4 regions of the Baekduia sp. Peel2402 genome follow, and region 4 is predicted to be linked to each of the others. Evidence: riboswitches for the same ligand, from Rfam matches in the RefSeq annotation. Region 4 holds a riboswitch; each other region holds the start of a gene.
The links. Region 4 has a riboswitch for cyclic di-AMP ahead of ACT01A_RS09515 (peptidoglycan-binding domain-containing protein). Riboswitches for the same ligand answer to the same signal wherever they lie in the genome.
Positions count from the first base shown of each region.

Region 1: it holds a riboswitch for cyclic di-AMP, as region 4 does, so the genes downstream of both, ACT01A_RS06885 (hypothetical protein) here and ACT01A_RS09515 (peptidoglycan-binding domain-containing protein) in region 4, are expected to answer to the same signal.
Region 2: it holds a riboswitch for cyclic di-AMP, as region 4 does, so the genes downstream of both, ACT01A_RS01435 (NlpC/P60 family protein) here and ACT01A_RS09515 (peptidoglycan-binding domain-containing protein) in region 4, are expected to answer to the same signal.
Region 3: it holds a riboswitch for cyclic di-AMP, as region 4 does, so the genes downstream of both, ACT01A_RS00640 (septal ring lytic transglycosylase RlpA family protein) here and ACT01A_RS09515 (peptidoglycan-binding domain-containing protein) in region 4, are expected to answer to the same signal.

Region 1 covers NZ_CP199582.1:1,399,805-1,403,003, forward strand. Annotated here, with positions in the region: gene ACT01A_RS06880 (glutamine synthetase family protein) at 1-976, opposite strand, end outside; gene ACT01A_RS06885 (hypothetical protein) at 1,095-1,973, opposite strand; cyclic di-AMP (ydaO/yuaA leader) riboswitch at 1,985-2,127, opposite strand; gene ACT01A_RS06890 (c-type cytochrome) at 2,466-2,963, opposite strand; gene ACT01A_RS06895 (DNA polymerase III subunit alpha) at 3,164-3,199, opposite strand, start outside.
Region 2 covers NZ_CP199582.1:282,538-285,736, reverse strand. Annotated here, with positions in the region: gene ACT01A_RS01440 (SDR family NAD(P)-dependent oxidoreductase) at 1-674, shown strand, start outside; gene ACT01A_RS01435 (NlpC/P60 family protein) at 687-1,607, opposite strand; cyclic di-AMP (ydaO/yuaA leader) riboswitch at 1,617-1,749, opposite strand; gene ACT01A_RS01430 (ABC transporter permease) at 1,825-2,589, opposite strand; gene ACT01A_RS01425 (ABC transporter permease) at 2,586-3,199, opposite strand, start outside.
Region 3 covers NZ_CP199582.1:130,409-133,607, forward strand. Annotated here, with positions in the region: gene ACT01A_RS00630 (amidohydrolase family protein) at 1-738, shown strand, start outside; gene ACT01A_RS00635 (hypothetical protein) at 847-978, shown strand; cyclic di-AMP (ydaO/yuaA leader) riboswitch at 1,024-1,248, shown strand; gene ACT01A_RS00640 (septal ring lytic transglycosylase RlpA family protein) at 1,256-1,990, shown strand; gene dinB (DNA polymerase IV) at 2,074-3,183, shown strand; gene ACT01A_RS00650 (alpha/beta fold hydrolase) at 3,194-3,199, shown strand, end outside.
Region 4 covers NZ_CP199582.1:1,948,331-1,951,529, reverse strand. Annotated here, with positions in the region: gene ACT01A_RS09525 (peroxiredoxin) at 1-215, opposite strand, end outside; gene ACT01A_RS09520 (M20/M25/M40 family metallo-hydrolase) at 238-1,383, shown strand; cyclic di-AMP (ydaO/yuaA leader) riboswitch at 1,442-1,609, shown strand; gene ACT01A_RS09515 (peptidoglycan-binding domain-containing protein) at 1,619-2,725, shown strand; gene ACT01A_RS09510 (LOG family protein) at 2,774-3,199, shown strand, end outside.

The DNA.
Region 1 (3,199 bases), 550 kb from region 4:
CGGGGTGGTAGAGCGGCACCCGGACGAGCGCGGAGCGGTTGCGTCGGCTCCAGGCGACGTAGACCGGCGCCTCGTAGCCGGGGACGAGCCGCTTGTAGGAGTTGACCCACTGGGCGAAGATGGAGGACAACTCGCGGGCGTGCTTGAGCTGGCCGGCGATGAAGGCCTTGCCGATGTCGCTCAGGAAGTACGGGTCGTCGGCGTCGAACATCGCGTTCTTGCCGTCCTTGAAGAGCGACAGGTGCGTATGCATGCCCGACCCGTTCTCGCCGAAGAGCGGCTTGGGCATGAACGTGGCATGCCAGCCGTACTTCATGGCGTACTCCTTGACCGTGATCTTGTGGGTCATGCAGTCGTCGGCCATCTTGAGGGCGGGCGCGTAGCGCATGTCGACCTCGTGCTGCGAGGGGCCGACCTCGTGGTGGGAGTACTCGACGTGGATGCCGAGCTGCTCCAGCGCGATGACGGTCTCGCGGCGCACGTCGGAGCCGGCGTCCAGGGTGGTGAGGTCGAAGTAGCCGCCCTCGTCCAGGACCTCGGTCCCGTTCTTGTCCTTGAAGAGGAAGTACTCCAGCTCGGGACCGACGTTGAAGGTGTCGAAGCCCATCGTGTGCATGCGATCCAGGGCGCGGCGCAGCACGTGCCGCGGGTCGCCCTCGTAGGGCGTGCGCTCCGGCGTGAGGACGTCGCAGAAGACGCGGCCGACGCCCTGCTCCTCCGGCCGCCAGGGCAGGATCGCGAAGGTGCTGGGGTCCGGCATGGCGATCATGTCGGACTCCTCGATCGCGTTGAACCCCGTGATGGAGGAGCCGTCGAAGCCCATGCCGTTCTCGAAGGCGTCGTCCAACTCGGCGGAGTTGATGCTGAACGACTTCAGCTGGCCGAGGATGTCCGTGAACCAGAAGCGGATGAACCGCAGCTGGTGCTCGTCCACGAGGGCCTTGACATCCTCCACCGTGCGGGGTGCTTCGCTCATTGCCGGGACCCTAGAGGATCCGTGGTGTGACGCTGGTCGGAAGCTGAACGCCGTTGTGTCGAGGGAGACGGCGGTGGAGCGCTACGCGCGGGTGGCGCGGCGCGGCGGCGCAGCGCGGTTAGCGCTGGTGCAGGGCGAGCGTCGCGGCGCGGGGCGCGTAGACGGTCGTGTGGGAGGCCTTGGCCGCGGCGGGCTTGGCGCCGGCGTGGCGCACGGCGGCCTGCGAGGAGGACGTCATCGCCGCGAGGAGGATCAGGATCGCGCCGAGGGCGACGGCCCAGAGCGCGATGCGGTCGGGGCGGTGGCCGACGCGGTCGGAGGTCGTCCGGCCGCGATGGCGCTGGGCCATCGAACGCTCGGCGGCGTTCGCGAGACGACCGGCTTCGGTCGGACGGCCCTTGATCTGGATGGTGCGGCGCACGCCGGCGGGCGGCGGCGGGCTCGCAAAGGGGTCGTCGGCCGCGCTGAGGTGGGCGAGCTCGTGGGCGACGGCAGCGGCCGGGGTGTCGACGGCGGCGGTGGCGACGTCAGCCTCGGTGAGAAGCTCGATCGTGCGGCCGCGAGCGTCGTCGCTGGCGTGCAGCTCGATCGTGCGCGAGCGCGAGCGGGCGCCGCTGCGGGCGTCGTCCTGCTCGATCGCGCGGGCGACGGCGCGTGCGCGGCGAGCGTTGGCGTCGTCGTCCTCGGAGACGAGCTCGAGGGTGCGAGAGGTGCCGTGGGACAGGGCAGCAGCGTCAGCGGGGACGAACACGCCGTGGAGCGGGTGGGCGGCGCCGTCTGCGCCGGGGACGGCGGTGGCCGTGGCCGGAGCGGCGGTCAGGCGCTCATCGAGGGGCGCAGCGCCGGCGGCGTCACGCCCGCGCGTCATGCGACGGCGCGGGACGAAGTCGATGTCCTCACCGAGCCAGTCATCGGCCGGACGACGGCCGGGGGCCGCGAGATCCTCGCGCTCCTGCTGCACATCGGCCCACCAGTTGGGCGCGTCCGTCGATGGCATGACGTGTTCTCGGTTCCTCTTCCTTGGGCTTACGGGGTTAGCTGACGGGCTCGCGCCGAAGAGCGGCGCTACGCGAATGCGATTCGCCCCAAACCAACATGGGTCCCCCGCTCCACGACAGGTTGCCCTGGCGAGGATTCAGCGGTTGTGAACGGCGGCATCGTAGCAACGTCGAAATTCCCTGCTAGTTCGCAGAGTTATGGCAAGCGCGAACTGACGGCATAGTCAGGCATGCGTCGGACGGAATGAGCCCGCACCTAGCGGGAAACCGCCGCTTGACATCCGCGAAGCGGCCCGGTGACGAGTTGCTGAGCTCGTGCGAATCCGCTCTTGACAAGGTCGCGCGGCGGACACACGGACGTTTCGTCCCCTGGCGGGACCGTGTCGCGCCGGGCACGGCCGCGCTGCTTGCAACGCCACACACGATCCCGGCCAGCGACCCAGGCCGCTGGCCTGGCCCGGATCGTCAGGCGCGGCGAGGCGGCGGCGGGATCAGCGGCCCGAGACGGTGGCTACGTAGTCGGCGACGTCCTTGGCGTCGTCGCCGTACAAAAGCCCCGAGGGCATCTGGCCGTTGCCGGAGGCGCGGCCGTTCTTGATGGCATCGAGCACGAACGCGGGCTTGAGGTTGCCGCCGTTGAGCGTGTCGAGGTTCGGACCAACCCGGCCGACGGCGTGAGAGCCGGCGAGCGTGTGGCAGGTCGAGCACTTCTCAGCGAAGAGCGCGCGGCCGTTGGTCTGGGCGCCGGTGAGCTGAACGCCGCCAGCGCCGTGGCTGGCGTGATCCTCGCCGTTGTTGACGAGGATGACGGCCGGCAGCGTGACGCCAAGCGCGACGATCACGACCGCGATGCCGACGCTCCACACGCGGCGCTGGGCACGCGTCTCCTTCTTGGAGCCCGCGGGGGGCCGGCCACTGCGCATCGCAGCCAGCACGACCGACAGGCCGATTGCCAGGAACGCGAGGACGAACACGAGGGTCCCGATCACGAGCGTGACCCTATCCGCAGACCCGGGTGCCAAATCAAGTCCGGACCGTCGCGCCGGACTGACGAAGCGGCGGGAAGACGACGCGGAGGACAGCGCGAAGTGGTGCCCCGGGCAGCGAAGGACGGCGCGATGCTGACTCCAACACGGAGGAGGACGGTGCGAAACGGAGGGCCCAGCGCGGTGGAAAGAGAGGGCATGGCTCAGCGGCGGCGGCCGGCGGCGAAGCTCTGGACGGG
Region 2 (3,199 bases), 1.7 Mb from region 4:
GGGCCAACAAGGGCCTCGGCCACGAGTCCGCCCGCCGTCTGATCGACGCCGGGCACGACGTCTGGGTCGGCGCCCGCGACGCCACCGCGGGCCAGGACGCCGCCGACAAGCTCGGCGCGCGCTTCGTGCAGCTCGACGTCACCGACGACGCCTCGGTCGCCGCCGCCGTCCAGACGATCCGCGACGCGGGCACCGGCCTCGACGTCCTCATCAACAACGCGGGCATCGTCGGCCCGATGGCCGCGCTGCGCGACACGACCGCCGACGACGTCGCCAAGACCTACGAGACCAACGTCTTCGGCGTCGTGCGCGTCACCCAGGCGTTCGTGCCGTTGTTGGAGGAGTCGGAGAACCCTGTGATCGTCAACGTCGCAAGCGGCCTCGGATCGCTCGCGGTCAACAACGACACGTCGCGCGTCGAGAACACCATCATCAGCCTCGGCTACCCGACGTCGAAGACCGCCGTCGTCGCGCTGAGCGACATGTACGCTCGCGCGCTGCCGAGCTTCCGCGTCAACGTCGTCGACCCCGGCTACACCGCCACCGACCTCAACGGCCATTCCGGCCACCAGACGGTGACCGAGGGGACCGACGCGATCGTGGCGATGGCGCAGGTCGGCAAGGACGGCCCGACGCAGACCTTCCAGGACCGCGACGGGCTGGTGCCCTGGTAGCGGGCGTCGCGCCTACAGGCCCGACGGGTGCCGCGCGACGTAGCCCGCCGTCGAGCGCATCCCCGGGCCCCAGCGCGAGCCGCTGGCGGAGCGGCCGCTGGTGTCGTAGCGGCGGCCGTTGATGACCATGAACGCGTGGCCGCTGTTGGCGTAGATCGTGACGTACTTGCCACGACCCGGCTTGCCGTAGGACATCAACTCGCCCGAGTCCATCGGGCGACCCAGGCGGCCCATGCCGTGCAAGACGTAGGACACGGTGCCCGAGCAGTCGTAGCCGGCCGCCGTGAAGGAGCCGTGGCCGCCGCCGTAGATGTAGGGCTTGAACTGGATGCGGTTGGCGGCCGCGACGGCGCGGCGCAGGAGGATCACGTGGCGGGGGACCACCCGGACGCCGCCGATGCCGGAGCGCTTGAGCACCGGGTGCGTGCCGGTCACGCCGAGCGCCGACCATGTGCCGGGGCCAACGACGCCGTCGGCGGTCAGCCCGTGGGCGCGCTGAAAGGTCTTGACGGCGCTCGCGGTGCCGGGTCCGAAGACGCCGTCGGCGGCGATGCCGAGCTTGCGCTGCAGGAGCCGCACCGAGCCGCCACGGGAGGACGACCCGCCGCCACGCGAAGCGCGCGACGTCCCGCCGGCGCGCGACGCGGCGCGCGCCTTGCCGGACTGGTGGACCAAGCGCCAGGTGACCGTGCCGACGATGCCGTCGACCGACAACCCGTGCTTGCGCTGGAACCGGCGCACGGCCTTGTAGGTGCCCTTGCCGAAGATGCCGTCGGCGGGGGAGAGGCCGAGGTCGCGCTGCAGGACCTTGACGCGCACGCCGTGGCTGCCCTTCTTCAGCGGCTTGGCGTCAGCCGCTGAGGCAGCCGGAAGCGAGATGGCGGCCGCCGCGAGGAGCGGGACCAGTGCGTGGCGGGATCTGGGAACAGGCATAGGGGGCTGCGCCTACGAGGTGAGCTGTCGGGCTCGCGCCGTACAGACGGCGCTACGCGGTCATCCGGACCGTGATTCGCCCCGGCGACCGGGATGCGGTCGCAGTGGGTCCCCCGTCCGTTCGTCTCCGAACGGCTCGGCACGCCGTCGTTCTACCAGTCGAAATCCCTGCAAAGCGCAAGATCCCTTGCAGGATCCATAACCGCAAAGCGCCGTGCTAGACGCCGACGCGACGCATCGAGCGCACGGCGAGCGCCCCGAGCGCGCCCACCAGGCCGACGGTGGCCAGCAGCGCCGGCCACGTCTCGGCCCACGTCACGTGCGCGACGAAGCCCTGCCGGACGCCATCCAGCACCTGCGTGACCGGGTTGACGGTGGCGATCGCCTGCATCCAGCCGGCCAGCAGGTCCATCGGCGCGTAGGCGGTGGTGAACAGCACGGCCATGAAGCCGACGGTCTGCATCAGCGGTGCCGCCTGCTGGGTCTTGAACTTCAACGCGACCAGGACCGCGTACAGCGCCATCGCGGTCGCCAGGCCCATCACCAGCAGCGCGTCGATCGCCAGCGCGCCGGCGCCCGGCCAGTCGACGCCCAGCGCGAAGGCCACGATCAGCAGGAACGTCGCGGGCAGCAACGCGCGCAGCGCCGCGCTCGCCACCAGCCCCGCGAGGATCGTCACGCGCGGCGCGGGGCAGACCATCAGCCGATCGAACCAGCCGCGCTCGATGTCGCGCGCGAGGTTCACGCCGGTCGCCGCGCCCGTGAACGCCGCTCCTTGCAAAAGGCCTACAGGAACGATGAACGTGCGGAAGTCGGTGGCGTCGAAGCCCGGCAGCTGGGCCGCCTCGCCGAACACGCCGCTCAACCCCACCAAGAAGATCGACGGCGCCAGGACGCCCGGCAGCGCCGCGCCCGGCACGCGCGTCAGCTCGTTCAGCGCCCGCCGCACGAGCGCGCCGATGACCGCCAGCGAGCGCCTCATGCGTTGCGCAGCCTTCCGCGCAGCGCGAGCACCGCAAGCGCGGCGAACACGAGCACCAGCCCGACCGCCGCCGCAAGGCCTTCAAGAACAGGCGCAGCCGAGATCCCCGAGATGATGGGGTCGCGCATCCCGTCGGCGACGTAGGACAAGGGGTTGATGTCGGCGAACCAGTCGGCCGGCGCCTCCAGCAGCGCGCGTGGGAAGAACGCGCTGGAGACGAACAGCACGACGAAGACCAGCGGGAAGATCCCCTGGACGGTCGAGGCGTTGCGCGCCCGCAACGCGATCAGCACGCCGAGCGCGGCGAAGCCGGTCCCGGCGATCGCCCCGATCAAGATCACCAACAAGACGCCGAGCACGCCGCCGTGAAACGACACGCCGAAGACCGCGCCGAGGATCAGGAACCAGACGACCTGCGCGGCGGCGATCGCGGTCCCGGCCAGGATCCGGCCGAGCACGATGGACACGCGCGGGATCGGCGAGGCGACCAGCCGATCGAAGAAGCCGCCTTCGATCTCCAGCGCGGTCCCGATGCCCTGCATGACGCCGCCGAGCAGCAGCGACTGGGTCATCGCGCCGGCCAGCTGGAAGTCCAGGAAGCCGTCGACTT
Region 3 (3,199 bases), 1.8 Mb from region 4:
GCGCTCGACGTCGCCGGCCAGCAGCGCGCGCTGCTGTTCGCGATGCACGAGCCCGACGGCTACCGCGAGGCCAACGACTGGGTGTTGAAGTCGTGTGCGGAGTCCGGCGGCCGTCTGGTCCCGCTCGGGCGGATCGACCCGAAGGCGCCTGACGCACTGGAGGAGGCGCACCGCCTGCTGGCGGCCGGCGCGCGGGGCTTCAAGCTGCACCCGCGCAGCGACGCCTTCACGTTGCCCAACCCCGTCGTCGACGAGGTCGTCGCGCTGGCCGGCGAGCACCGGCTGCCGGTGCTCTTTCACGCGGGGCGGGGGATCCCTGATCTCGGGTCCTCGGTCGTCGATCTGGCGCGGGCTCATCCGGGTGCGCGGCTGATCCTCGCGCACGCCGGGATCAGCGACCTCGGGCCGATCGCGCCGCACGCGCGCGAGCTGCCCAACATCCTGTTCGACACCTCGTGGTGGCTGATCAGCGACATGTTGACCTTGTTCTCCACGATCCCGCCCGGGCAGATCTTGTACGCCTCGGATCTGCCCTACGGCGGGCCGCGCTTCCCGTCGCTGCTGATGCTGCGCTGCGCGCGTGCGGTGGGGCTGACGCCGGAGCAGGCGCGGGCGATCGCGGGTGCGCAGACCGCGCGAGTGGTGGACGGAGCGGATCTTCTGGACCTCGGCCCGGCGCCGGGCGAGGACGTACCGCTCGGGCGCCGCGTGCTCGCGTTCGAGCGGGTCATCGCCTAGGTGTCGGCCGCGGTGCAATTGGCCTTCCGCGACGGGGATCCGAGCGAGGCATTGGCCTTGGCGCGGCTCGCGTGCGCGACGTCGCCAGAAGCACAGCATCGGGAAACGTTGAGCGAGATCGATCGTTACCTGGAGCTCGCTCAGCAGCGCGTGGGCGAGGGCTTCGATCCGTTCGCCTGCCTCTACCCGGCGATGGTCGGGATGGTCCTCGCGGGGACCGCAGACGCGCTCTCAGTGTGAGCCTCCTCACACAGTCATCAAGTTCTATGGGTACTCTGGCGAACGCTTGTTCGAACGCCGAGCCGTCTCCACCTGAACGCAAATAGGGAGACGGGCGGGGGACCCAATTGCCTGGTCGTGAGTGCGATCCGACCGGTATGGGGCGAATCACGGGCCTGATGGCCCGGTAGCGACGACGAAGTCGCCCGTATGTGCCAGACCGGCATGTTCGTGGTGGCGGCCTTGCCGCGAGCCCGACAGCTAACCCCGTAGGCGATGACCACAGGAGGTGCCTCCCTTGAGGCTCAAGAACCTGCGCGCCACGGGTCTCACCGGCGCGCTGCTGAGTACGACCATCATCGCGGTGGCTCCGGCCGTCGCGGATTCCGATACGCAGTCCCAGAACACGACGGCCGCCGCCTCGGCGCCGGCCGCTGCGAAGACCGCCGTCCCGCCGCCGGTGGCGACCAAGGCCTCGTCCTCGCTGACGGTGTCCTCGGTGCGCCGCACGGTGATCGCCGGCAAGCGCGTCGTCGTGCGCGGCACCCTGCGTCCCGCCGGCTCCGGCCGTGCGGTGGCGCTCCAGGTCCGCCAGAAGAGTGGCGGCGGCTGGATCACCGTCAATCACGACCGCACGAACGCCAAGGGCCGCTACGTGCTGGCCTGGCGCGCGGCGAAGACCGGCACCCGCCGGATCCGCGTGCACTTCGGCGGCACCCGCGAGCTGTCCTCGGCCCGTCACCAGGCCGGGACTACGCGCGTCTACCGTCGGGCGCTCGCGTCCTGGTACGGCCCGGGCCTCTACGGCGGCCACCTCGCCTGCGGCGGGACGCTGACGCCGGGCACGCTCGGCGTCGCCAACAAGTCGCTGCCGTGCGGCACCAAGGTGACGTTGCACTACAAGGGGCGCACGGTGCGCGTCCCGGTCATCGACCGCGGCCCGTACGTCGGCGCCCGCGAGTTCGACCTGACCGCCGCGACGAAGACGAAGCTCGGCTTCGGCTCGACCGGCACGGTCCTCACGACGCGCTAGCCGCGTCGACGTCGCACCCGCATCACCGGCCTGTCCGCCAGGGCCACGCGTCGCCGTCACTGGCGCCGCGTACCCTGGCGGGCATGGCCAAGCGGGTCATCGCCCACCTCGACTGCGATGCGTTCTTCGCGTCCGTCGAGCTGCAGCGGCGGCCCGAGCTGCGCGGTCTTCCCGTGATCGTCGCCGGGACCGGCCCGCGCGCGGTCGTGACGACCGCGTCCTACGAGGCGCGGAAGTTCGGGATCGGCAGCGCGATGAGCGCGGCCGAGGCCAAGCGCCGGTGCCCGCAGGCGATCACGATCCCGCCCGACCACGCCGCGTATTCGGAGAAGTCGCGCGAGGTGTGGGGGGTGGTCCGCGAGCGGATCGCGATCCTCCAGCAGGCGGGGATCGACGAGGCCTACGCGGACCTCAGCGACGTCGACGAGAAGCCGATCCCGTTGTTGAGGGCGTTGATCGCCGACGTCAAGGAGGCCACCGGCATCCAGATCTCGGCCGGCGTCGCGCCCAACCGGCTGGTGGCCAAGATCGCGTCTGACCTCGGCAAGCCCGCCGGCTTCGTCGCCATCGGCCGCGAGCAGTGCGCCGCCCACATCGCCGACCGCTCGCCGCGGATCGTCCCGGGCATCGGCCCCAAGACCGCCGCGCGCCTAGCCGAGATGGGCTTCGCGACGCTCGGCGCGTTGCAGAACGCGCCCGTTGAGGAGCTCCAGGAGCGCTTTGGCGAGCGCTACGGCTACGACCTGCACCGCCGCGCGCACCTGCACGACGAGTCGCCGGTCGAGACCACGCGCGTCGCCAAGTCGCGCTCGGTCGAGACGACCTTCGACGAGGACGTCGCCGACCACGCCCAGCTGGAGTCGATCCTGCGCGGCCAGGCCAAGAAGCTCGCCGAAGGCCTCCAGCGCAAGGAGACGCGCGGCAAGAACATCGCGATCAAGGTCCGCCTCGACGACTGGACCACGGTGACCCGCGCGAAGACGATCGACACCTACATGAACGACGAGGCCACGATCATCTCCGTCGCCCTCGACCTCTTCCGCGACTACGCACCTCAACGCCCCGTCCGCCTCCTCGGCGTCCGCGTCGCCTCCTTCGAGGACGAGGCCGACGACACGCCGTCGGAGGGCGGGCGGGGATCGGGTCCTCGCCCGGTCCCGCCGGGCCAGCTGGTCCTGCCGATCAGCGTGTAGCGTCCGCCGCATGACG
Region 4 (3,199 bases):
CCGGAGATGCCGACGACGACTGCGTCCAAGGCGGACATCTCGTCGGAACGATCCCTATAAGAACAGAACTGGCGGGTGCAGACCGGGGTCTCGTCGCCGGGGTAGAAGAGCAGCACGACGCGCTTGCCGCGATGCTCAGAGAGCTTGAAGCGCCCCTCGGTGCCGTCCAGCTCGAAATCGGGGGCGATATCGCCGACGCGCGGTCCCTTGGCCATGACGTGCCAATCTACCCGGCCAGTGGAGAAGTGGATCGCCGAAAGTTCAGTTGCCATCGCCGACCGCGCCGTGCGCGAGCTTGAAGCGCTGGTCGGGGTGTCGACGCCGTCCGGGGATGTCGAGGGCGCCAACGAGGCCGCGGCCATCGCCGGGGCGCTGCTGCCCGACCACGCGGTCGTCGAGCGGCCGGAGTGCTCATCGCCCGATCACGCGCCTGACTTCCTGGCGCGCGTAACCGGATCCGGGAGCGGGCGGATCCTGTTGCTCGGCCACCTCGACACGGTCGTCGCGCACGAGTCCCACCGGCCGCTGACGCCGGATCCCGAGAACGCGAACAAGCTGTACGGGTCGGGCACGGTCGACATGAAGGGCGGCGACGTCCTCGCGCTCGGCGTCCTGCGCGCGCTCGCCCAACGGCCCGAGCTGTTCGCGGAGGTCGCGCTGCTGCTCGTCGTCGACGAGGAGTGGCGCGTCGGGCCGTTCGCGCACGTCGAACGCTTCGCGGGCTTCGACGCGTGCCTGTGCTTCGAGGCCGGCGAGCTCACTCCGGACGGAGACGACGCGGTCGTGGTCAAGCGCAAGGCGGCCGGGACCATCGAGGTCACGGCACACGGGCGTGCGGCCCACTCGGGCGCGGCGCCGGACAAGGGCAAGAACGCGCTGCTGGCGCTGGCCGCCGCCGCGCAGGCGGTCGCCGCCCAGCATGACCCCGACGGCGAGGACCACCTCACCGCGGTGCCGACCGTCGTGCGCTCCGGCGATGCTTTCAACGTGGTCCCGGCGGACGGGACGCTGATCGCCGACGTCCGCGCGGATCGCCTGGACGCGTTCGCGCGCGTGCTGGACGCGATCCCGGACGAGGTCGGCGGCGCCACGCTCACCTCCCGCCTCGCGCGCGAGTGGCCAGGCATGGACGCACGGGTCGCCACGGCGCCGCTGCTCGAACAGGCGTCCAGCCTGCTCGGACGCCCGATCGTGGCCGCCAACCGCGGCGGCGCGTCCGACGCCTCGCACTTCGCTGCGGCGATCCCGCTGACCGTCGACGGCCTGGGCCCGCGCGGTGGCGCGGCGCACAACCCTGGGGAGTTCGTGCTGGTCTCGTCGCTGCAAACCCGGGCGGAAGTCGCGCTCGCGCTCGCCCTTGCCGCTCTGACAGCGGCTCGGTAAGCGTGCGGACCACTGTTAGGACGACATAAGTCCGTCGCCTTCGCTACGCTTCCGCCGTCGTTTTGCACAGCCGAATCCTTGGCGAGCCATCGTCAGGGAGCGGGGGACCCATGGGTCTGGGAGACCGGACCAGGGGCGAATCACCGCCTGTCATCCAGGCGGAGTAGCGCCACTCTCTTGGCGCGAGCCCGACAGCTAACCCCGTAGGCGCCTGAAAAGAGAGGGCTCCACCGTTTTGCTGTCGTTCCGTTCGTCCCTGGTAGGTGTCGCGGCCACGTTCGCGGCTGCCGCCACGCTGTTTGTCCCCGCGCTCGCCGAGGCGGACACCACCGCGGTCTCCACGAGCACCACCACCACAGCCGCCGCGACGACCGCCGCCGCCAAGCAGGTGGGGACGAAGACCCTGCGTAAGGGCATGCGCGGCACGCGCGTCAAGGCGCTGCAGGCGCTGCTGACCTCCGCGGGCTTCAAGACGGCGAGCGACGGCCAGTTCGGCTCCTCGACGGTCGCGGTCGTCAAGCGCTTCCAGCGCGCCGCGAACCTGAAGGCCAGCGGCGTCGCCGACGCCAAGACGCTGATCGCGCTGAAGGCAGCGACCGACGGCTCCGCGGCGTCCAACACGTCCGGCGGCTACGACGTCCGCGCGACCGGCACGTCGTCGCACCACCTCGGCGACCGCATCCCGCTGCGCAAGGGCATGAGCGGCCACGACGTCAAGATCCTCCAGGACTACCTCGAGCGCGCCGGGTTCGACACGTCGGTCGACGGCGAGTACGGCACCGGCACCGTCAAGTCGGTCAAGCTCTTCGAGACCGACCAGCAGGTCGCGACCGACGGCGTCATCGACGCGGCCGACATCGACCTGCTGCGCTCGCTGGTCGACGGCGAGGACACCACCGCGGGCGCCTCGACGCCCGCCGCCACCACGCCGGGCTCCAAGGCCACGGTCGGCGCTGACGGCCTCGCGGTCGCGCCCGCCGACGCGCCCGACGCGGTCAAGCAGTTCATCGCCGCCGGCAACGCGATCGCCAAGAAGCCCTACATCTACGGCGGCGGTCACGGCAAGTGGGAAGACAAGGGCTATGACTGCTCCGGCAGCGTGTCCTACGGCTTGCACGCCGCGGGCCTGCTCGACGCGCCGCTGCCGTCCGGCAACTTCATGTCCTGGGGCGAGAAGGGCCCCGGCCAGTGGATCACGCTCTACGCCAAGGGCAGCCACATGTACGCGGTCGTCGCGGGCATCCGCTTCGACACCTCCGGTCGCGCCGAGGACGGCTCGCGCTGGCACACCTCGTCGCGTTCCTCCAGCGGGTACACGGTCGTGCACCCGCCCGGGCTCTAGAGCACCAACTTCACGCAGGGGTGCGTGCGGCATGATGCGGCGTCGAAGATGACGCCGCATCAGCCACTTAAACGCCCGCATCCGCCCGCCACGCCCGACGAGGAGCTGCTCGGCACCAAACGCCGCGCGGTGATCGCGCAGCGCACGGAGGCTGAGCGGATCGACCGGATCGAGCGCGACCTGGCGGCGGGGTTCGCCGCGCTGCGCGACCTGGGGCCGGCGGTGACGTTCTTCGGCTCGGCGCGCGTGCCCGAGGACGACCCGCGCTACGCCGCCGGCCGCGATCTGGCGCGGCGCGTGGGGGAGGCGGGCTTCTCGATCATCAGCGGCGGCGGACCCGGGCTGATGGAGGCCGCCAACCGCGGCGCCCAAGACGCGGGCGTGACGTCGGTCGGGCTGAACATCGAGCTGCCGTTCGAGCAGGCGCCGAATCCCTACCAGGACATCGCGCTGACGTTCTCGTTCTTCTTCACG